DNA from 3 places in the Algihabitans albus genome. Region 1 is predicted to be linked to each of the others. Evidence: riboswitches for the same ligand, from Rfam matches in the RefSeq annotation. Region 1 holds a riboswitch; each other region holds the start of a gene.
What was found. A riboswitch is a leader RNA that binds a small molecule or an ion and turns the genes downstream of it on or off. The one in region 1 is predicted to bind thiamine pyrophosphate.
Positions count from the first base shown of each region.

Region 2: linked by a shared signal. The riboswitch ahead of thiO (glycine oxidase ThiO) and the one ahead of DBZ32_RS07145 (TRAP transporter substrate-binding protein) in region 1 are both predicted to bind thiamine pyrophosphate.
Region 3: linked by a shared signal. The riboswitch ahead of DBZ32_RS13025 (ABC transporter substrate-binding protein) and the one ahead of DBZ32_RS07145 (TRAP transporter substrate-binding protein) in region 1 are both predicted to bind thiamine pyrophosphate.

Region 1 covers NZ_QXNY01000003.1:77,598-85,175, reverse strand. Annotated here, with positions in the region: gene DBZ32_RS07170 (patatin-like phospholipase family protein) at 1-401, shown strand, start outside; gene soxR (redox-sensitive transcriptional activator SoxR) at 432-896, opposite strand; gene DBZ32_RS07160 (VOC family protein) at 1,004-1,402, shown strand; gene thiE (thiamine phosphate synthase) at 1,812-2,483, opposite strand; gene thiM (hydroxyethylthiazole kinase) at 2,480-3,286, opposite strand; gene DBZ32_RS07145 (TRAP transporter substrate-binding protein) at 3,319-4,401, opposite strand; TPP riboswitch at 4,477-4,587, opposite strand; gene DBZ32_RS07140 (orotate phosphoribosyltransferase) at 4,701-5,378, shown strand; gene DBZ32_RS07135 (ATP-binding protein) at 5,553-7,578, shown strand, end outside.
Region 2 covers NZ_QXNY01000002.1:463,640-471,217, forward strand. Annotated here, with positions in the region: gene DBZ32_RS03770 (hypothetical protein) at 1-128, shown strand, start outside; tRNA gene DBZ32_RS03775 (tRNA-His) at 145-221, opposite strand; gene DBZ32_RS03780 (pyridoxal phosphate-dependent aminotransferase) at 467-1,708, shown strand; gene DBZ32_RS03785 (P-II family nitrogen regulator) at 1,938-2,276, shown strand; gene glnA (type I glutamate--ammonia ligase) at 2,476-3,885, shown strand; TPP riboswitch at 4,036-4,137, shown strand; gene thiO (glycine oxidase ThiO) at 4,219-5,214, shown strand; gene thiS (sulfur carrier protein ThiS) at 5,198-5,395, shown strand; gene DBZ32_RS03805 (thiazole synthase) at 5,399-6,172, shown strand; gene DBZ32_RS03810 (thiamine phosphate synthase) at 6,169-6,837, shown strand; gene DBZ32_RS03815 (PAS domain-containing protein) at 6,908-7,528, opposite strand.
Region 3 covers NZ_QXNY01000004.1:612,086-619,663, forward strand. Annotated here, with positions in the region: gene DBZ32_RS13015 (HpcH/HpaI aldolase/citrate lyase family protein) at 1-392, shown strand, start outside; gene DBZ32_RS13020 (methyl-accepting chemotaxis protein) at 589-2,274, shown strand; gene DBZ32_RS13025 (ABC transporter substrate-binding protein) at 2,293-3,231, opposite strand; TPP riboswitch at 3,296-3,428, opposite strand; gene DBZ32_RS13030 (acetyl-CoA carboxylase carboxyltransferase subunit alpha) at 3,546-4,502, shown strand; gene DBZ32_RS13035 (Rrf2 family transcriptional regulator) at 4,528-4,980, opposite strand; gene yddG (aromatic amino acid exporter YddG) at 5,672-6,571, shown strand; gene DBZ32_RS13045 (hypothetical protein) at 6,585-6,923, opposite strand; gene rpmB (50S ribosomal protein L28) at 7,461-7,578, opposite strand, start outside.

The DNA.
Region 1 (7,578 bases):
GGGATGGCGCCTATCTGGCCAACCCTCCTTTGCGCCCCTTGCTCGCGGACGAGACGGCACCGGACGATCTGCTGCTGGTCGAACTGGACGGGCTCGAGCAGCCGGGTACGCTGACCAGTCCGCAAGAGATCTTCGACCGTCTCAACAGCTTGTCGGGGGCGGGCGGCCTGCTGGCCGAGCTGGAATGGCTGGCCGCCACCCATCCCGAGGTGCGCCTGCACGGCATCGCCGAGCCCCAGGTGCTCGGCCAATTGAGCGCCTCCAGCCGGCTCAACGCCGACTGGCGCTTTCTGACCTACCTGCGCGATCTTGGCCGCGACGCCGCCGAAGGTTGGCTCGCTGGCCCGCGCAGCTTGGTTGGACAGGCCAGCAGCTACAGGGCTCCGTCGCGCTATCTCTGAGGACTCGATTTGGTTCCGCGCCGCGCTAACCTAGGCCGCGTCGGGATTCCAGTCGTCGCCCATCAGGTATCGGGGACCCGAGCCTCGGCGGCCGGCGCGGTCGAGTGGATTGTACAGGGCGCATTTCCGCAAGGACAGGCAGCCGCAACCGATGCAACCGTCGAGGTTGTCGCGCAGTCGAGTCAGAGCATCGATCCGTTCGTCCAGTTCCTGGCGGAACGAGCGGCTGATCCGCGCCCAATCCTTGGCCGTCGGCGTGCGCCCCTCCGGCAAGCGGTTGAGTTGCCGGTGGATCTGGTCGATCGAGAAGCCGAGCTGTTGGGCGATCAGCACGAACGACAGCCGCCGCACGTCCGCCCGGAGAAACCGCCGCTGTCCGCCGGCGTTGCGCATCGGTGTCACCAGTCCCCTTGTCTCGTAGAACCGAATCGCCGACACCGACAGACCGGTCCGGCGGGCCAGATCGCCGATCGATAGCCGGTCATCCGCCCGCATTTCCGCCTCCATGACACGTCCGCAAAATTCCTTGATCTCAAGTTAAGTTGAGGAATTATCGTTCGCAAATCAAGAGCTGAGTTGACTTCAACCGGAGGAACGGACCGATGCAGAACGCCACCCTGGAACACGTCAACGTCACCGTCAGCGACCCGCAGAAAACCGCGGAGATGGTCTGCCGGTTCTTCGACTGGAAGATCCGCTGGCAGGGTCCTTCGACCATGGGCGGCCAGACAATTCATGTCGGCACCGACGACGCCTACCTCGCCGTTTATGCCAACGGCCGGCCTCCGGAGACCATCGCCTCCAGCTACCACGCCAAAGGCGGCCTCAACCATATCGGCGTCGTCGTCGCCAACCTGGATGCAGTCGAGGGGCGGGTAAAGCAGGCCGGCTACGCGACCTATGGCTATGACGACTACGACCCCGGCCGCCGGTTCTATTTCCGCGACGCCGACGGCATCGAATTCGAAGTCGTCAGCTACGCGCCGAAGACCGAGCGCTGATGACGGGCGCCTCCGCCGCGCCCGCGACGCCTGGCGGCGACGTTGATCGCATGCCTCTCTGCGCTCAGCGCCAACTCCTCGGGTGCTGCGTCTCAAGGCTTGGGCGAGTCGATGCGACGGAACCCGGTTCTATAAGACCGAAGGAACTATTCGACCGTCATCACGCTTGCGGCCATCGCCCTTCGGCGGCGGTAACCCAGGTACGTTGCCGGTCTTCTAGGAGCTATCGCCGAGGCGGCCGCATGGCCTTGGCGCACGCCTCAGTCTGGCACTTGTTCTACTGCGCGTCGGAGCCGCCCCGTATCACCTCTTCGTCTTGGGCGACGGTCTTTTGAGACGATCGTGGTTCGTTCGTTGCAAAAGGCGTGAGTGAGCCGGGAGTCTCTAAATTTCCTTAGCCGCGGGTCCTTCAAGACCTCCGCCGCAGACGTTTGCTGTCGGCCACGGCGCGGGCAAGCCGTGCGGTGGCCGCCTCGGGATCATCGCTGCCGGTAATGGCCGAGACCACGGCCACACCCTGTGCGCCGGCGGCGATGACCTCGGGTGCCCGGTCGATCGTAATGCCGCCGATGCCGACCAGCGGTAATGCGGTTACGGCGCGCACGGCGGCGACGCCTGCCGGTCCGATCGGCGCGGCTGCGTTCGCTTTGGTCGTGGTGGCGTAAACCGGCCCCACACCCAAGTGATCGACTGCTTCCACCGGGGCGGCCATCGCTTCCTCGGGACGGCGTACGGAAAGGCCGAGGAAGGGGCGGTGACCGACCCGCGCGCGGACTTCGAGGGCCGGCTGGTCGCCCTGGCCGACGTGCAGCCCGACCTTGCCCTCGGCAGCGCCCAGAACGACGGCCTCCTCGACCCGGTCGTTGATCATCAGCGGAACGCCGGCCTTCTCGAGCAGCGGCAGAAGGCTTCGGGCCAGCTCCAGATAGTCGTGCGCCGGCAATTCTTTCTCACGCAACTGAACCAGGGTGGCGCCGCCGGCCAGGGCGCGAGCGACGACCTCCTCCAAACCGTGACGGCGGCAGTCGCTGCGGCCCAGCACCAGGTAGACCGAGAGGTCGAGGGTCTGGCGCGCGCTCATCCGAGCCTCGCGGCTCGGTCGAGGTCGCCGCCGTCGAGCAGATAGAGCTCGTCGAGAAGATTGACGCGCAAGCTACCCGGGCCGCGCGAGCGCGCTGCGGCGCGCTCCGCCGCGACGCCGTAGATCGCCAGGGCATGCAGCGCCGCCGCCAGGGGCTCTGGCTCGACGGCCAGGCAGGCACCGGTCAGAGCTGTCAAGGCGCAGCCGCTGGCGGTGATCCTCGTCATCATTTCGTGGCTGTTGGCGCAGGTGGCCTGGCGGGTGCCGTCGCTGACGTGATCCAGGGCTCCGGTCACCACCACCACGGCCCCGCAGCTTTGCGCCAGACGCTGCGACGCCTCGACCGCCGACTCCGACCCCACGGTCGAATCGACGCCCTTGCCTTCCGCCCCGCTGAGGCCCGCAAGTGTCATGATCTCCGACGCGTTGCCGCGCACCACCGTCGGCTTACAGGCCAGCAGGCGTGCGGCGTTGCCGCGTCTGAAGCCGGTTGCGCCGACCGCGACGGGGTCCAGCACCCAGGGCCGCCCCGCGGCGGCGGCTGCCTTGGCGGCAGCTTCGGCGGACTCGACCCAATGGGCTTCCATGGTTCCCAGATTGACGGTCAGGGCACCGGCAAGGGCTGCGAACTCTGCCGCCTCCTGGGGCGCATGTACCATGGCCGGCGACGCGCCGACCGCTAGCAGAGTGTTGGCTGCCAGGTCCATGGCGACGAAATTGGTGATGTTCTGGACCAGAGGCCTTTGCTCGCGCAGGGCATGCAGGGTTTTGGACGGTTGGTCGAGGGTGGCGGCGAGGGTCATGGAGATCTCCTCTCGATGGGTCAAAGCGGGGTTCAGGCGTCGATCTGGGCGCTCAGCAGCGCATGCCGTCCGACCCGTCCCCAGTGTAGAAAGAGGGTCTTGGCCGCGGAGTAGGAGTCTCGGATGCGTCGGTCGAGCGCGCTTGTTTCCGCCAGCTCCGCCAGCACGGCTTCGCTTTCCAGGCGCGCGGCCCGCAGCACCTCGGTCGGCCAAGGGTGCAGAGTGACGGTGCCCTCTTCTTCGAACTGTGCGAGCGCTGCGGCGTTGCGCCATTCGGCTTCGGCTGGGCCTCGTCGGTTTTCCACTTCGCAGCAGGCCGTGACGAGCTGCTGCAGATCGCTGGGCAGGTCGGCATAGGCCTTTGCCGAGATCAGGGCTTCGGCACTGCCGTTCGGTTCATGCCAGCCGGGCCAGAGATAGAAGGTCGCCGCCCGCTGAAGGCCGAGCGCGCGGTCCTGCCAGGGTCCCAGGAACTCGGCGCCGTCGATTGCACCTGTCGAAAGCGCGCCGAAGATTTCGCCCGGCGGCAGGGTCACGGGCGCGGCACCCAGCCGGCGCAGCACTTCGCCGCCCAGCCCCGGCATGCGCAGCCGTAGGCCTTTCATGTCTTCCAGTTTCTCGATCCGCCGCCGATACCAGCCTCCCATCTGGATGCCGGAGTTGCCGGCGGCGAAGGGCTTCACACCGAAGGTTCCGTAAAGCTCGTCCCAGAGCGCCTGGCCGCCACCGGCTGTCAGCCAGGCGTCGTGTCCCTCCGGCATCAGTCCGAAGGGCACCGCCGTGAAATAGGGCGCGGAGGGCATCTTTCCGGACCAGAAGAGGGCTGCCGAGTGCCCCATCTCGACTGTGCCTGCGGAGACCGCGTCGAAGACTTCCAGGGCCGGTACCAGCTCGCCGGCCGCATGCAGCTCCACCGTCAGACGGCCACTCGACAGTGCGGTGATCCGTTCGGCCAGGCGGGCGGCTGTGGTGCCGGGTCCGGGTGCGTTCCTCGGCCAAGATGTGGCCAGGCGCCAAATCCGGCGCTCCCTTGCGATCGCTGGGGCAGACAAGCTGGCGGCGGCTGTGGCGCCGGTTGCAAAGGCGAGAAAGCGGCGGCGGTTTGCGACGTGCATCTCGGTTCCTCCCCCAGCGCGGGAAAGCGAAGCCGTCGAATGCTCGGGACCTCTGGCGACCCGCTTGACGTTTGCAGGCGGAGGTATCGGCGGCTCCCTGCGCTGGCATGATCCAGATCAGGTTCGGCGGGTGTGATCTCAGCCCCGTTGCAGCATGCGCTGTGCGGGACACCCCGGGCCTTATGTCGAGGTTATGATGGACCTTGGGATGCCGGCTGTGAAGGGGTGGCGTTGCCTCGATCGGGCAAAGGCAGCTATGACCGCGCCGTTACACCGCTACCCGACAGGAGTCCTGATCCATGACCACGCCCGTCAGCGGCGCCAAAACGGCCGCACGCACCACTGCCGACATTCTGTTGGAAATCGAGGCGGTTCTGTTCCGGCCTGAAGACCCCTTTACTTTCACCTCCGGGCGGCAAAGCCCGGTCTATGTCGACTGCCGCAAGATCATCTCCTTCCCGCGAGCGCGGGCGCGGCTGATGGACTTGGCGGTGGAGCGGATCGCCGATGCCATCGGCTACGAGTCGCTCGATGCGATCGCCGGCGGCGAGACGGCAGGCATTCCCTTCGCGGCCTGGATCGCGGAGCGGCTGGCCTTGCCCATGGTCTATGTGCGCAAGCAACCCAAGGGGTTCGGGCGGAACGCCAGGATCGAGGGCAGCTTTTCAGAGGGTGCGCGCGTCTTGTTGGTTGAGGATCTGGCGACCGATGGCGGTTCCAAACTCGGATTCGTCGAAGCGTTGCGCACGGCCGGTGCCAAAGTGGCGCACAGCTTTGTGGTCTTCCACTACGGCATCTTTCCCGAAGGTATCGCTCGGCTGGAGGCGGAGGGGGTGAAGCTGCATGCCCTTTGCACCTGGTACGATGCCTTGGCGGCGGCCGAAACGGCAGGCTATCTGTCGGGTGACGGCCTGACCGACGTGAAGGCCTTCCTGGACAACCCCGACGGTTGGCGCGCCGGCGACGCTCAAGACTAGTCGACGAGCGCGTTAACCCGAAGGCTCGCCAGTCCACCTGGAGGTTCGATCTGTTAGGGGATTCGACTTACGCGCACGCCTTGGCAGGCCGTTCGTAGGCATTAATACTATGTCAACCACTATCAGTAGAAGCTCTCGCGTTAAGAAACTCTCCGTACTGCGAGAATTCTCCCGATGGCGCTGTCTGGAAGAGACGTTGCACCGACTGTTGCCGGTCGCGCGGACTTGGAGCGAAGACCGGCGCTCAACGGCACGGAGATGCCCCGGCGCAGTTTGCTTGCCTTCGGTATCGTGCTCTGCCTTCTGCTGGCCGGACTGAACGCCTGGAATCTCGTCGAGTCGCGTCGTGTCGTCCTGGAGACGGCGCGCTCGAGCACGTTGGATACGGTCAAGCTGATCGCCGAGCATACCGCGCGTAGCCTGGATACCGTGGATCTCGTGCTCCGCAGCTTTGCCGTCACCTATCCTCGGTATGGCTCGACTCCGACAGACGCGCGCGGCCGCCTGGAAGAGCTGTTGGTCAAGCTTCCGCAAGTTGTGAGCTTCCGGGTGATCGACGCCGAGGGCCAGGTGCGCGTCGCGGCCGGCCCGACCGCCAGTTTGCCGCATCAGGTCTCCAGCTATGCCTACTGGCGGCACCACAAAGACGAGCCGAGGGGCAGCCTCAGCATAGGTGAGCCGCGCGTCGCCGGGGACCAGTGGAGTATTCCGGTCAGCCGGCGGATCGATCTGCCGAACGGCGACTTCGGCGGTATCGTGGTGGCAAATCTGGACGGCCGCTACTTCCATGATCTCTACCGCCGCTCCAGCAACCTTCACACGACCTCCCTCGGGCTTTGGCGCAGCGACGGTCTCTTGCTGGCGCGCTTCCCAGGATCGGGCGCGCAGGTCGGCCAGACGATGTTTCCCTTCGAGGTCAATGCCGACTTGTTTGAGGAGCCGCGTGCACTCGAGGGACCTTCTGCCTGGGACGGACGGATGCGTATCGTCGGGCTCGGCCCCGTACCCGATTTGCCTTTGGCGGTGACCGTATCGATCGACCGGGGCCAGTCGCTGGCGGACTGGCGCAGGGGGGTCTGGCGCGATCTGCTGGTGATGGTTACCGCGCTGGCCATCATTCTCGGCGGGGTCTGGTTGCTCAGCGTTCAGATCCGGCGGGCCCAGCGCGCCACCGCGCAGCGCGAGGCGGCGGTCGAGGGCTCGCTGCATGGCTACTACTTTCTGCGCAGCTTGCGCGACGATACCGGCAAGATTATCGACTTTACGATCGCCGACATGAATCGACGAGCCGAGCAGATGATGACAAAGCCGCGGGCGCACTGGATTGGGCGGCGTCTCTGCGAGGCCGTTCCGATCAACCGCACCCATGGTTTGGTCGAGCACTACAAGCAAGTGGTCGAGACCCAACAGCCTTTCGAGATGGAGTTGCCGCTGGAGTCTCCGGACGTCAAGCCGAAGTGGATGCGCATTCAAGCGCTTCCGCTGGAAGACGGTGTGGTTGTCGCCGCTCGCGACATTACCGATGACAAATGCGAGGAATTGGCTCGCCAACTCGCGGAACGTCGTCTCTCCGATATCGCCGAGACCGTACCCGGCATGGTCTACCAATTCGTCCTCTGGCCGAACGGGCAGAAGACCTTCAGCTTTGTCAGCAGCGGTGTCCGCGACCTCTATGGATGTGAACCGGAGGATGCGGAGCGCGACGCCGCTGTTCTTCTGAACGAGGTTGTGCCCGACGATCTGGAACGGTTCGACGAAAGCATTCTCTGCTCCGCCGAGACGCTGACACCCTGGCAATGCGACTACCGAATCCTCCGGGACGGAGCCGTGCGCTGGCTGCGCGGCCGCGCCCGACCGCAGCGGCGTGCCGATGGCGCCGTCGTCTGGAACGGAGTGGTGATCGACATCACCGAAGAGCGGAAACTGCAGGACGAGACCCTTGAGGCGCGCGAGGAAGCGGAGCTTGCGAATCGCGCGAAGTCCAACTTCCTGGCCAACATGAGCCATGAACTGCGCACGCCGCTCAACGCCGTGATCGGATTCTCCGATGCGCTCCAGCAAGGATTCGGAGGGACGTTGAACGAACGGCAGACGGAGTACATCGGCCACGTTCAGGCGGCCGGCCGGCACTTGTTGGGGATTATCGGCGATCTGCTCGACCTGGCGAAAATCGAGGCGGGGCAAGCGGACTTGAAGGAGA
Region 2 (7,578 bases), on a different contig from region 1:
AGGGCGTGGAACGCTTGTCGTTCGGGTACGCAGCCCCTCTCGGCCCTGGGCGATTGCTCCTGCGCAGCGAAACCACCCCGGAGGTCGCGACTTACGCGGCCCGCGCCGAATGGAGCATGAAGTTTTAGGGGCGATCTGGGGAAATGGGGTGGCTGACCGGACTTGAACCGGCGACCTCCTGGATCACAACCAGGCGTTCTAACCAACTGAACTACAGCCACCACCGAGACGGCGTCGCGACAGACCGGACCCAGGCAAATGCCCAGGACAAAGGTCCATCGACGCAGGCGCGGTAAATAAGCGGGCCGACTGCCGGGCGTCAAGCGCGGCCGTCGCCCGCGCTCTCACTGGACGGCCACGGGGCGCGTTTCGACCGGGCGCAGTTCGACTGAGCGTTTCCACCGAAAGCTCTCCTGCTCTAGGCTCGCGCTTCCTTGCAAGCGACCGAGAGCGAGCTCTTTGCGTTATGACTGCGCCGCGACCTTCCCCCTTCCCGACTTCGACCTCGGCCTTCGACCCACCGAAGGGTCTGCAGCCGACTCCCGCTCTCGCGCGGCTGGGAACGGAAAGCGCCTTCGAGGTGCTGGCCCGCGCAAAGGCCCTGGAGGCCGACGGTCGCAGCATCGTCAATCTGGGAATCGGCCAGCCCGACTTCGCCCCTGCGCCGCATATCGTCGAAGCTGCGATCAAGGCCCTGCACGAAGGTCATCACGGCTACACGCCGGCGGCCGGACTGCCGGAGCTCCGCGAGGCCGTGGCGGCGGAGCTTGAACCGCGGGCGGGCCGGAGACTCGATCCCGGCCGCGTGCTGATCGTTCCCGGCGGCAAGGTCACCATGTTTCTGGCGATTCTGATGTTCGGCCAACCCGGCGTGGAGATCGTCTATCCCGATCCCGGCTTCCCGATCTATCGCTCGCTGATCGACTACAGCGGGGCGACACCGGTTCCTCTGCCGCTGCGCGAGGCGAAGGGCTTCGCCTTTTCCGCGGAGGAAGCGCTGTCCTTGATCGGACCACAGACCCGGCTGATCATTCTGAACAGCCCCGCCAATCCGACCGGCGGCGTCACGCCGGAGGCCGAGGTGGCGCGACTGGTCGCGGGGCTGGCCGATCATCCGCATGTGGCCGTGCTGTCCGATGAAATCTATGCCCGGCTGCTCTACGACGGCCGCAAGCATGCGAGCCTGCTGGCTTACGAGAGCCTGGACGAGCGGCTGATCTTGCTGGACGGCTGGTCGAAGACCTTCGCCATGACGGGGTGGCGGCTGGGTTACTCCTACTGGCCGCAGAGCCTCGTCGAACCGGCGGTTCGAATGGCGATCAACTCCTTTTCCTGCGTCAACGCGGCGGCGCAGTTCGCCGGGCTGGCCGCCCTGACCGGCCCGCAAGACGCGGTGGTCGAGATGCATGCGGCTTTCGACGCCCGCCGCCGGCAGGTCGTCGACGGCCTGAACGATCTGCCGGGTGTCGGTTGCGTGGAGCCGGGCGGCGCTTTCTACGCCTTTCCCAACGTCACCGGCACCGGGCTGACGGCGAAACAGCTCGAGACGGCACTGCTGGAGACAGCCGGCGTCGCGACCATCGCGGGCACCTCCTTCGGACTGTTCGGCGAGGGGTATCTCCGCATTTCCTATGCCAACTCTTCCGAGAACCTCAAAGAGGGCCTCCAACGGATCGGGGCTTTCCTGGCCGACCGCGGTGTCGCTTGACGCCGCGTGATTAGGCCGGCGGCAGGTTGCACGCTTTTTAGGCAACGCGCCTGGTCGGTTCCTGCCCTTTTCGCAGGCAAATCAGGCCCCTTCGGCTCAAGGTATCAGTTGGCACGATCCGTGCTTAATGCAACTTTGCGTGCGGTCATTCCATCGCGCCGCCGCAGCTTGGCGGGCGTCCTTCCAAAGCACCAGTCCCCGCGGCACAACGAACGATCCAAAAGAGGCCATGAAAAAAATCGAAGCCATCATTAAGCCCTTCAAGCTCGACGAGGTGAAGGAATCCCTCCATGAGGTGGGCATCAAGGGCATCACAGTGATCGAAGCCAAAGGATTCGGCAGGCAGAAAGGCCATACCGAACTCTACCGCGGCGCCGAATACGTCGTCGATTTCCTGCCCAAGGTGAAGGTCGAGGTCGTGCTCGACGACAGCTTGGTGGAACGTGCCGTGGAGGCCATTCAACAGGCCGCCCACACCGGCCGTATCGGCGACGGCAAGATCTTCGTGTCCAGCGTCGACGAAGCGATCCGGATCCGGACCGGCGAGCGCGGCGTGGAAGCGGTCTGACGCTTCTCCCGGAACCGACCTGGCCAAGGACACGGTTTGACCAAGAAACCGGCCTGGGACAGGCGACTGGCGAGACGTGTTTCCAGAAACAGTCAGGATCCGAACTTCGGGTTGAGGGCGCCCCGGTTCGGATAAACGAAGCAAGAAACCAATGCCCTTCAGGATCCACGAGAGGACAACAAGGAAAGGCTTGAGAGCAATGTCCGACGTCGAGAGTGTTTTGAAGATGATCGAGGAGAACGGCGTTCAGTACGTCGATTTCCGCTTTACCGACCCGCGCGGCAAGTGGCAGCACGTCGCGCAGCACGTCGACACCGTCGACGAGGACATGCTGAACGACGGCATTATGTTCGACGGGTCGTCGATCGCCGGCTGGAAGGCGATCAACGAGTCCGACATGAACCTGAAGCCGGATCTCGGCTCAGCCGTCATGGATCCCTTCACGGCACAGCCGCAGCTCGTTCTGGTTTGCGACGTGACCGACCCCACGACCGGCCAACCCTACAACCGCGACCCGCGTTCGACCGCGCGCAAGGCTCTCGCCTACATGGAGGCAAGCGGCATCGGAGATACCGCCTTCTTCGGGCCCGAGGCAGAGTTCTTCGTGTTCGACGACGTGCGCTTCGGCGTCAACATGAACCACACCTTCTTCCGCTTCGAGAGCGAGGAAGGACCTTACATGTCCGGTGAGGCGCTCGAGGAAGGCAACCTCGGCCACCGCCCGGGCATCAAGGGCGGCTACTTCCCGGTTCCTCCGATCGACAGCGGCACCGACCTACGCGCCGAGATGGTCTCGGTGATGAAGGAGATGGGCCTGGAGGTCGAGAAGCATCACCATGAGGTGGCGCCGTCGCAGCACGAGTTGGGCATCAAGTTCGATACGCTGCTGCGCCAGGCCGATGCCATGCAGATCTACAAGTACGTGGTTCACATGGTGGCCCATACCTATGGCAAGTCGGCGACCTTCATGCCGAAGCCGGTCATGGGCGACAATGGGTCCGGCATGCATTGCCACCAGTCGATCTGGAAGGATGGCAAGCCGCTGTTCGCGGGCGACGGCTATGCGGGCCTGTCGGAAACGGCGCTCTACTACATCGGCGGCATCATCAAGCACGCGCGGGCGATCAACGCCTTCACCAACTCCACGACCAACAGCTACAAGCGCCTGATCCCGGGCTTCGAGGCGCCGGTTCTGCTGGCCTATTCCTCGCGCAACCGCTCTGCCTCCTGCCGCATTCCCTTCGGAGCCGGCGAGAAGGCCAAGCGCGTGGAAGTGCGCTTCCCCGACGCTCTCTCCAATCCCTACCTGGCTTTCTCGGCAATGCTGATGGCCGGGCTGGACGGGATCAAGAACAAGATCCATCCGGGCGACCCGATGGACAAGAACCTCTACGACCTGCCGCCCGAGGAGCTGAAGGACATTCCGACCGTTTGCGGCTCCCTGCGCGAATCGCTCAACGCCTTGGCCAACGACATGGACTTCCTCTGTCAGGGCGACGTCTTCGACAAGGATCAGATCGAAGGCTATCTCGAACTGAAGTGGGAGGAGGTCTACACCTTCGAGCACACACCGCACCCGGTCGAATTCTCGATGTACTACTCGGCCTGATCCGACCAGCGCGCTCGGTTGAGGGCGGGCCGGATTGAAGACTTGGCGCGAAGGCGGACATCCGCTTTCGCGCCGTTTTCGTTCCGGGCAAACCTCTCGGACCGCCACCGCTCGCCCTTGCTCTCATGTCTCGACACGGTTAAGCATAGGTTGAATCCGTTGGGGTGCTCCGCGAGGGGCTGAGAGGCTTCATGCCAACCCATCACACCTGATCCGGGTAATACCGGCGTAGGAAACGGAGCATGAATAGACAGCATCTCCTCACCCTCCGCCGTTCTGCTGTCCTACGGGAGCGGAAAACGACTGCGCGCGGCGCATCCGCGAGGCCCGTACATGACGGGTGACGCGACGGTCATCGGATCCGGCGTAGCCGGGCTTTGCGTCGCCGCCGAACTGGCCAGGCGTGGATTGGCTGTCACCGTCATCGACCGCAGCTCCCGCCCTGGCCCGCATGCCTGCTCCTGGTGGGCGGGTGGTATGCTGGCCCCGTTCTGCGAAGGCGAGACAGCCGAGGAACCCGTCGTCCGGCTTGGGCAGGAGGCGGCCTGCTGGTGGCTGCGCCAGGGCGTAGCGGTGCAGCGCCGCGGATCACTTGTCGTAGCGCTAGGGCGCGACAGGCGTGAACTCGACCGCTTCGCGCGCCGCACGCGCGGCCATCGGACAATCGATCGGTCCGAATTGGCCGCGCTGGAACCGCAGTTGGAAGATCGCTTCGACCGCGCCTTGCATTTTGCCGACGAGGCGCATCTCGATCCGCGCATGGCGCTCGAGCATCTCCGTGCACGTCTGGCGATTGGCGGTGTCACCTTCGTCGAGGCCGAAGGGCGGGCCGGCGAAGAGCCGCAGAGGTTGACCTTCGACTGTCGGGGGCTGTCGGCTCGCGACAGTCTCCCCGACCTGCGCGGGGTAAAGGGCGAAATGGCTTTGCTGCGCGCGCCCGACGTCACCCTGACCCGACCCGTGCGTCTGCTGCATCCGCGCTACCCACTCTACATCGTGCCGCGCGGGGACGGTGTGTTCATGCTGGGTGCGACGCAGATCGAAAGCGGCGAAGGCCGGCGTGCCACCGTCCGCTCCGTGCTGGAACTGTTGAGCGCCGCCTACGCTCTGCATCCGGCCTTCGGGGAGGCCGAACTGATCGAGATCGGCGTCGATGCCCGACCGGCCTTTCCCGACAACCTGCCGCGCCTGCGACGACGGGGTAAGACAATCCATGTCAACGGCTTGTTCCGTCATGGATTCCTGCTCGCGCCGGCGCTAGCGCGAATGGCGGCGGACTTGGTCTGTGATGGCAGGCTTCCGGAGGTGATGGATGAAGATCACGGTTAACGGCGTTGCCGTTGAGATACGGAACGACGCGCTACCGGCGGTGCTGGAGGATCTCGGCTATGCCGACAAGAAGGTTGCGACGGCCGTGAACGAGGATTTCGTGCCGGCTGCCGCGCGTGACCGCGTCACGCTGCAACCTGGTGATCGGCTTGAGATCGTCACGCCGCGCCAGGGGGGCTGAGCCATGCCACGCTTCTACGGCGTCGAGGTTCCTTCGCGTCTGATGCTGGGCACGGCACACTATCCCTCCCCCGCGATCCTTGCCGACGCCTTCCGTCGCTCCGGTGCCGGTATCGCGACCGTCTCGCTGCGGCGCGAAGCGGACGGCGGCCAGGCGGGTGCGGACTTCTGGGCGCTCGTGCGGCAACTCGGGGTTCGCGTATTGCCCAACACCGCTGGATGCCATTCGGTGTGCGAGGCGGTGACGACCGCCGAGATGGCTCGCGAACTCTTCGACACGCCGTGGATCAAGCTCGAAGTCATCGGCCATGCCGATACCCTCCAACCCGACCCCTTCGGCCTCCTGGAGGCGGCGCGCATTTTGAGCGACGACGGCTTCCAGGTGTTTCCCTACACCACGGAGGACGCAGTACTGGCCGACCGGCTGCTCCAAGCGGGTTGCGAGGTGCTGATGCCCTGGGGGGCGCCCATCGGCACGGGCCTCGGACTGACCAACGTCTACGGCCTCCGCACCCTGCGGGCGCAGTTTCCCGAGGTGCCGATGATCGTAGATGCGGGCCTGGGCCTGCCTAGCCAGGCCGCAATGGCGATGGAGATGGGGGTCGATGCGGTGCTCCTGAACACCGCCGTGGCGAAGGCAGGCGATCCGGCTGCAATGGCCGAAGGCTTCGCGCGTGGGGTCGAAGCGGGCCGGCTCGCCTATCTCGCCGATCCGATGGAGCCCCGCGACATGGCGACACCCTCGACACCGGTCATCGGCAAGGCTTTCCTCGCATGACGCTCGACCGATTCTACCCCGTCTTCGATGGCCTGAACTGGTTGCAGCGGGCGCTGCCGCTGGGCGTAAAGCTCGTTCAGTTGCGTATCAAGGACATGCAGGAAACGGCACTGCGCGGGGTCGTGACCAAAGCCCAAGCACTCGCTCGGGCACATGGCGCGATTCTGGTGGTCAACGACCACTGGCGCACGGCGATCGATGCGGGCTGCGACTGGGTGCATCTCGGTCAGGAGGACTTGGACGACGCGGATGTGTCAGCGATCCGCCGATCGGGCCTCAAGCTGGGGATCAGCACGCATGACCACGCCGAACTCCAACGCGCGCTGTCCTTCACGCCGGACTATGTGGCGCTCGGGCCTATCTACCCGACGATCCTGAAGAAGATGAAATGGGACCGGCAAGGGCTGGACCGAGTGACGGAATGGAAACGGCTGGTCGGCGATATCCCGCTCGTTGCGATCGGCGGGATGAGTGTCGAGCGCGCGGCCGGTGCCTTCGCGGCGGGTGCCGACATCGTTTCGGCCGTCACGGACATCACCCTGCACGACGACCCCGACGCCCGGATGCGCGCCTGGTTGGCGGCGACGCGACGAGCCGCCATGCCCGTCAGTTCGCCGTGCCCGAACCCGGGTCGGGCGGACGCCCCCGTCCGCACCAGGCGGTGACCGATCTCACCCTGGACAAACTGATCCTGGAAGTGGCCGCGATACCCTTCCGGACCAACAGGTCCGGAGCCTAGGGGATCAAGGTCGCGGAGATCGCCGTCATCTCGAGGTCTTCAAGGCTGAGGGGCTGATAGAAGACGGCTGCCAGAATGTAAGCGACCCCGCAGGGCGGTTCGCCGGCCGGAGAAGACGTGGCTGAAGAACGTGTGGCGGATGAACCGTCGACCGGCGAACCGCTGGCGGTGGCCGATAGCGGCAGCATGATCCGCTCGGCCTCGAAAACCCGGTCGTTGGGAAAGACCATCGCACCACGCCGATACTTCGGCTGGCGATCGATCAAGATTTCGGACCACTGGTGCGACGTGTCCTTGCGGCGTACGAGCGGAAAGGTCTCGAAGATCGACAGACCGCGCAGGGACCGGCCGTAGCGTTCTTCGATTTCCTGTCCCGCGACGCGGATCTTCAAATCGCAGGGGTTCGAAAGCACCTCGATGAAGAGAACGTTGGCCAGGAGCGCCCCGAGATCGGCGGGATCGAAGGCGTGACGCGGCATCAGACCGTCCTTTCCGGTTTGATGCGACCAGTAGCCGTAGAGGCGTTGGACCGGCGGACTCGGCACCTGCCCGACCCGAAGCAGGGTCGAGCGGCCGGTTTCCAAGCCGTACCGCCGGGTCCAGCCTGTTGAACTCACCTGGTCGGGACCTGCATTGGAAACAAGCCACCCTGCGAAAACGAGCGACC
Region 3 (7,578 bases), on a different contig from region 1:
ACGGCGGCCGCGATTACCACTGGGGCGACATGTGGCACTATGCCATTGCCCGCATGGTGGTGGCAGCCCGGGCCAACGGCCTGCGTCCGGTGGACGGACCCTTCGGCGACTTCTCCGACCCCGAAGGTTACAAGGCTCAAGCCTATCGGGCTGCCGTTCTGGGCTGCGAAGGCAAGTGGGCGATCCACCCGAGTCAGCTGGAACTGGCCAATGCGGTCTACAGCCCCTCCGAGGAAGAGGTCACCAAGGCGCAGCGCATCATCGAAGCCATGGACCAGGCGCAGAAAGAGGGTAAGGGTGCGGTCAGCCTCGACGGTAGGTTGATCGACATCGCCTCTATCAAGCAGGCCGAGGTCATGGTCAAGAAGGCCGAGCAGATCGCCGCTGCCTGAGGCTAAGCTTGGAGTCAGTGCAAGAAATGCGAAAGAGCCGGCGCGCGGACTGCGCCGGCTCTTTTTGCTGAGGTGTATTTAGCCTTCAAATTCTACTTATAGTGTATTTTTTGGTTATTAGAGGCGAAATAACCTTTCATTGACCTCTTTCCCATAGAACGTCTCGGGAGCGTTACCCACCCAGCCGAGGCTTGCCATGTCTTTGAAATCCCTGTCGATTGCTACCAAGCTCTGGAGTTTGCTGGGGCTTACCGTGATCTCCTTGTTGATCGCGGCGGGTATCGGTCTCCATTTCGCTCGACTGCAGATGGTCGAGGATCGGGTTAGCAAGCTGCAGAACATCTCCGAGACGGCTCAGAGCTATGCGGCTTCTCTCGCTGAGCGCGTGAGCGCCGGTGAGTTGGCCCCCGAGGAGTCACTCGCACAGCTTCGCAGTGTAATTCACAATATGTGGTACGCGGAAAACGAGTATCTCTTCATCATCAAGCTTGATGGCGAGGTCTTGGCGCATGCCGCGAAACCAGCTCTCGAAGGCCGCAATCTCTGGGATACCCAAGATGCGGACGGTGTCTACTTCTTCCGAAATCTCTCGGAAACCGCGCGCGCTGGCGGCGGACGTGAATACTACATGTGGCCGCGCGCCGGTTCGGATGTGCCGGAACAGAAACTGTCTTACGTCGTTCCTATTCCCAGTCTCGATGCCTTCGTCGGCACCGGCGTTTATCTCGACGATCTTCGAGCTGCCTTCATGGCGCTGGCAACGCGCGTGGCGGCGGCGATTGTCGTGCTCACTCTGATTGCGGTGGCGCTCGTCTACGCGGTCCAGAGAGACTTGGTCAGCAGCCTCGGGGGACTTTCGGCCAAGATGCGACGGATCGCCGACGGCGACCTGGAGGTTGCGATCGCCGAGACCAGTCGCGGCGACGAAGTCGGCCGGATGGCGGAGGCGCTGCAGGTCTTCAAGGAGCAAGCGCAACAGAAGCAGCAGATGCAGGCCGAAGCCGAACAGGCGCGCCGCGAGGCCGAAGCCGAGCGCCGTCGCACCTTCGATCAGTTGGCCTCCCGCTTCGAGAGTTCGGTCGGTGGACTCGTGGGCGGCTTGGTCAGCGCCGCCGGCAGCATGCAGTCTGCGTCCCAGACCGTCGCGGAGAGTGCCGAGAGCGCCAGTCAGTCCAGCGTCAGCGTCGCCGCGACGACCGACGAAGCCGCACAGAACGTTCAGACCGTTGCGAGTGCCGCCGAAGAACTGTCGGCCTCGATCCGGGAGGTCAGCGGTCAGGTCGGCGAGGCCGCGCGGATCGCCGATGAGGCATCCAGCAAGGCCGAGCAGACCAGTCAAACCGTTGGAAGTCTGAAGACCTCGGCCGAGAAGATCGGTGCGATCGTGACTCTGATCCAGGAGATCGCCGAGCAGACCAACCTGCTGGCGCTGAATGCGACCATCGAGGCTGCGCGGGCCGGCGAGGCCGGTAAGGGCTTCGCTGTCGTGGCCAGTGAGGTCAAGAATCTGGCGACTCAGACGGCCAAGGCCACCGAGGAGATTGGCCAACAGATCAGCTCCATGCAGGGCATCTCCGTCGAAGCGGCCCAGGCCATGGAGACGATTCGGACGACCAACTCTTCGATGCAACAGATCTCGGCGACTATCGCGGCGGCGGTCGAGGAGCAGTCGGCCGCCACTCAGGAGATCGCCCGCAACGCTCAGCAGGCGGCCGGGGGCACTCAGGAGACGGCACGCAATATCTCCAGCGTGTCCACTGCGGCTCAGACCAACCTCGAGACCGCGCAGCAGTTGCTCGGGCTGTCGGGCGATCTCTCGAACCAGTCCAACGAGTTGGGCGCCGAAGTCGAGCAGTTCCTGGCGGAGATCCGCGCCGGCTAAAGCGGCCTGATCTCAGGTCTACTCCAACTCCACCGCGTAGCTCTCCAAGGCCGGGGCCTCCTCGATCACGCCCTGATCGATCAGGAACTGCGCGAAGCGGCGATAGCGCCCTTCGTCCAGGGCCGCGGGCCGCAGAGCGAAGCGCGGCAGGGTGTCCCACCAGGCACGTCGATTCAACTCGTCGTCCAGCCCCGGTTTGTAGGCCTTGAAGATCTCCCAGGAGTCTTCGGGATGGTTGATGGTGTAGATCGTGCCGCGTTCGAGGGCACGTATGAAGGCCGGCAGGCGGGGGTCCTCCAGACGGTTCGCGTTGGCGATCACCACCAGCTCGTCGTAGGCCGGAATCCCATGCTCCTCGGGATAAAAGGCGCGGCCTTCCGAACCCTCGATTTCCAACTGGTTGAGCTCGAAGTTGCGGTAGGCGCCGATCACCGCATCCACCTGACCCGACAGCAGCGAGGCGCTGAGGGCGAAGTTGACGTTGATCAGCTCGACGTCCTCCAGGCTCAAGCCGGCCGGCGCCAGCATGCCGCTCAACATGGCCTCGGCAAAGCCGCCGACGGAGTAGCCGATTTTGCGGCCTTCCAGGTCGGCCAGGGTTTCGACGGGACCCTCGGCCAGCACCACCAGTGTGTTCAAGGGGGTGGCCACCAAGGTCGCGATGCGCGCCACCGGCAGGCCCTGAGCCGCCTGCATGTGGAGCTGGGGCTGATAGGAGATGGCGATCGGGACCTGCCCCGCGGCAACCAGTTTCGGGGGATCGTTGGGGTCGGCCGGTTCCAGGAACTCGACCTCCAGCCCTTCTTCGGCGAAGTAGCCGCGATCAAGGGCCACGATCAGCGGCGCGTGGTCCGGATTGACGAACCAGTCCAACAGAACCGTCAGCGTCTCGGCCCTGGCAGGCGAAGCCGCCGTCAGCAGCGAGATGGCAAGGCAAAAGGCAAAGCGGAACATCATCTGGCATCTCCTCCCGGCCGAACGGAAGGAAGGGTGCCGACCCTCTGCCCGGAGCGCTTCCGAGGCGATGCCGACCGTCCTTTCCCTGCGCCGGCATGATCCGGATCAGGTTCGAAGGGTCACCGCCTTGCCGGACGGTATCTCAGCCCCCGGGCCGGCCGCGACCGCGACCGGCAGGGACACCCCTAGGAACGTCGGAATCAGAATAACCGTCCCGCGCCGTCTTGCAATGCTTCGTGAAAGAGGCTTGGCGGATAAGTGTCATGGAGTTTTGCATCTGTGCGATTGCGAAGCCCTGTGCTATCCCCCGCGCCATGCGTGATTATCTGGATTTCGAGAAGCCGGTCGCCGAGCTGGAAGGCAAGATCGAAGAGCTCAAGCACCTTTCCGACGCCGGCGACCTGAACATTGCCGAGGAGGTGGGGCGCCTCCAGGCGAAGGCCGACCGCCTGCTGCGGAGCACCTATGCCAAGCTGTCCGCTTGGCAGAAGACTCAGGTGGCTCGCCATCCGCAGCGGCCTCAAGCCAGCGACTACATCGCCCAGTTGGTCGACGACTTCGTCCCCTTGGCGGGCGACCGCCTCTATGGGGAAGACGCAGCGATTCTGAGCGGTCTCGGCCGCTTGCGCGGTTACGCCTGCGTGATCCTGGGGCAGGAGAAGGGCAAGGACCTTCAAAGCCGTCAGGTCCGCAACTTCGGGATGGCTCGTCCCGAGGGTTATCGCAAGGCGCAGCGCTTGATGGGGCTCGCCCAGCGCTTTCGTCTGCCCGTGGTGACCTTCGTCGATACGCCCGGCGCCTATCCCGGCATCGGCGCCGAGGAGCGGGGTCAGGCCGAGGCCATCGCCAAGTCGATGCAGGTTTCGCTCGGCCTGCAGGTGCCAGTGGTCGCCGTGGTGATCGGCGAAGGCGGGTCCGGCGGTGCCGTGGCCTTGGCCACCGCCGACCGGGTGCTGATGCTGGAGCACTCGGTCTACTCCGTGATCTCGCCGGAGGGCTGTGCGTCGATTCTCTGGCGCTCCTCGGATCAGGCCAAGGAAGCGGCCGAAGCCTTGCGGCTGACGGCCCAGGACCTCTATCGCCTCGGCGTGACCGATGCTGTGCTCGAGGAGCCGATCGGCGGCGCGCATCGCGACCCTTCCACCATCATCGCGGCGGTCGGCGACGCTCTGTCGTCCGCCTTGGGCAGCCTCAAGGCGGTTGCGCCGGGCGAGTTGCGCCAGCAGCGCCGCGCCAAGTTCCTGGAGATGGGCAAGGTCGGCCTGTCTTGATTCGCCTGTCTTGAGACCGATCCGATCAGGCTTCTTCGGGACTCAAGAGCCCCTTTAGATCGGGGTTCAGCGTGACGAGGTCGTGCAGGGTGACCGCGTCGAGCGTGGCCATGAAGGCCTCCAAGGCCTGCTGCAGGACGCCCCGCAGCCGGCAAGCGGGAAAGATCAGGCAACCGCTCTTTTCGCCGCCCGTTCCACTTTGGAAGCATTCGGCGATGGCGAAGTCAGCTTCCATGCGCCGCACGACCTTGCCGATGACGATCTGTCCGGCCGGTTGCGCCAGTCGAAGGCCGCCCGCCCGGCCTCTTACCGTCTCGACGAATCCTTCGTGCCCGAGCGTGTTTGCGACCTTTGTCAGGTGCGTCTTGGAAATCCCGAAGCGATCGGCGATGTCGGCCGTGGTCGCGCGTGTCTCCTCCGCAACCGCCAGAAAGGTCAGCAGCCTCAGTGCATAGTCCGTTTGGACGTTCAACCGCATCTTCGTCTACCTATTTATGAATGCAATATACATATTATTTCTACCGCAAACAGCTCTTGCCCGACTGTATTGACTGAAACTACCACTTTCTTTCCCCGTTCGGGAAATCACCCGACGTCTGTCTCATAGCCCCTTGTGTGCTGTGACACGGGCGACTTCGCAAGTCTCACGGATCTCGAATTCCCTGTCAGGTGTTTGGCGAAAGGTCGTAAGGCCCAATTTTGCCCTTTGACGTAATTAAATATATATTTCATATGCATATTTAATTGGTTTTGTTTCTAAGGCAATCGACTGATTCAAGAGTTGATGGACGACCAGTTCAATCAGCCATTCGTCGGGGGTTTCATGATCACGCGGTTCTTCTCATCCAGTCTCCGCGCCGCAGTCGCGCCGAGGGATTTCGCTATCGCTGTCGGCGAGCCCGATCAGCCGTCCGCCTTGCGGCGGCGCGGTCGGCGATGCTGTCAAATCAGGCTTGAGCCGGATCGGAAATGCGCCAATCCGCAGGTCCTAAGTGCATCGCTGCACGAGCAGCTCCATAGCCCGCCTTAGAGCGCTTCTGCGATCGGCGACCTCGCCGAGGCCGCCCGAGACCCGCCCTCTTCTGTTGCTTGAAGACCCTAGCCGCCCGGCCTGACCGCTCGCGGAGCGGATCCCTTGAGCCGCGGCCGCTGCTGGGAGTCGTTCGAACATGACTCTGGCTCGAACGGTCGAGGCGAAGCGCCTCCTTGCCACGCTCGCCGGAGGCGCTGCGGTCCTGCTATGGGCCTTGCTTGCGCTCTTCACCACCTGGGCCGACGGAATTCCACCGTTCCAGCTGGCGTTCCTCTGCTTCTCGCTCGGCACCGCCGTCGGCCTTGTCGCACTGCTCCTGAAGGGGCGGGCGGCTTGGCACTGCTTGCAGCAGCCCTGGCAAGCCTGGATGCTCGGCGTGTCCGGTCTCTTCGGCTGCCATGTCTTCTATTTCCTGGCGCTCGGGAACGCCCCGGCTGTCGAGGCGAGCCTGCTCACCTATCTCTGGCCGCTCCTGACGCTGCTCTTTTCGGCCTTGCTGCCAGGCGAGCGCTTGCGCTGGTTCCATCTCCTCTCGGTCCTGCTGGGTCTGACGGGTGCCGGCTTTCTGGTGACCAAGGGTCAGGGCTTCAACTTCGATGACTGCTTCGCGCTGGGATACATGGCGGCCCTGGCCTGCGCCCTCACCTGGGCGCTCTACTCGGTGATGAACCGACGCTTCGGTGGCGTGCCGACCCAGACCGTCACCGGATTCTGCGCGGGCGCAGCGCTGCTGGGCCTTGTCTGCCACCTGCTGTTCGAGAGCTGGGTTCCCCCGAACCGGTGCCAATGGGGCGCCGTGCTGCTGCTCGGTCTGGGGCCGGTCGGCCTTGCCTTTTTCGTCTGGGATTTCGGCACCAAACACGGCGACATCCAGGCGCTGGCCGCCTTCGCCTACTCGGCGCCGCTGCTCTCGACCGTCACGCTGATCGCGGTCGGCCAAGGCGAGGCCGGTTGGCACGTCGCCTTGGCCTGCGCATTGATCATCAGCGGTGCGGTCCTGGGATCGCTCAATCTGTTGCGACGACGGCGCGTCTGAGGTTCTCGGCGGATCAGTCGTAGCGGCGCTCGAAGGTCACAACCGAGCCGTCGGCCCGGGTCAGTTCGCGGGCATAGAACTCCTTGATCAATCCGTCGTCGACAAATCCCTCCACTGTGACCGCCTCGCCAACGTCGGCCGGAACCCAGTTGGGGCCGACATAGACGGCGATGCTGCCGCTCTCATCGGCCAGGCGAAACTCGTCTTCGTCAAGCAGTCGTTCGACCGTGCCGGCGACCGTCGCCATGGTACCGCGTTGCAGGTCTGCGATCGGCGTTATGTCCTGAGCCTGCAGAACCGACGGTGCGGCGAGCGCCGCAATCAGGGCCGCAGAGAACACGTGGGTTCTCACTGGAAAACCTCCTGTCGTTTGTGGGTGACTATGTAATTTGGGACCGTTCGCGGCGAAGCGGCCGTCGGCCGGTTCTTCAGATCCTGCGCGTGGCCTTGGAGATCGAGCTAGTCCAGAACGAGCGCGAGCAGGACCAAGCTGCAAAGAGCCAAAGCCCAGCCAGGCAGCCGAACCGTGACATCGTCGGCCAACCATTGTTTTATTGTGGCTAAGTCGAACTTTTTCATTTGGCTTTCCAAATCTCTCTCCTCCGAGGGTGTATACAGTCATGGTTCGTACAGATCATGCCGTAGCTTGGCTTTATCTGTGATGACTGACATGTTGTGGTGAGGGGAGCATCAATCAAGATTAGAGAAAGCCGATTTTTATCAAAGACAGTCTCACTTAATTTGTATTTCTAATGGAATTGCAAAATAAATACAGAATTCTAATGTTGCATGGGGAGGCGTGCGACCCCGGCACGCGGCTTCCCGCCCACAACGCAAAAGGCCCGCGGAAAAGGCGGGCCTTGGCGAAGGCTCATGAATGTCGGGTGGCTTAGGCCGCCGCTTCTCGACGCGCCCTGGCCTTCTCGATCTGGCGCTTGATGCGAACCGCTTCGAGGCCCAGCTTCGCATCGGCGGTGCCGGTCAGAAAGCTGTCCAGGCCGCCCTTA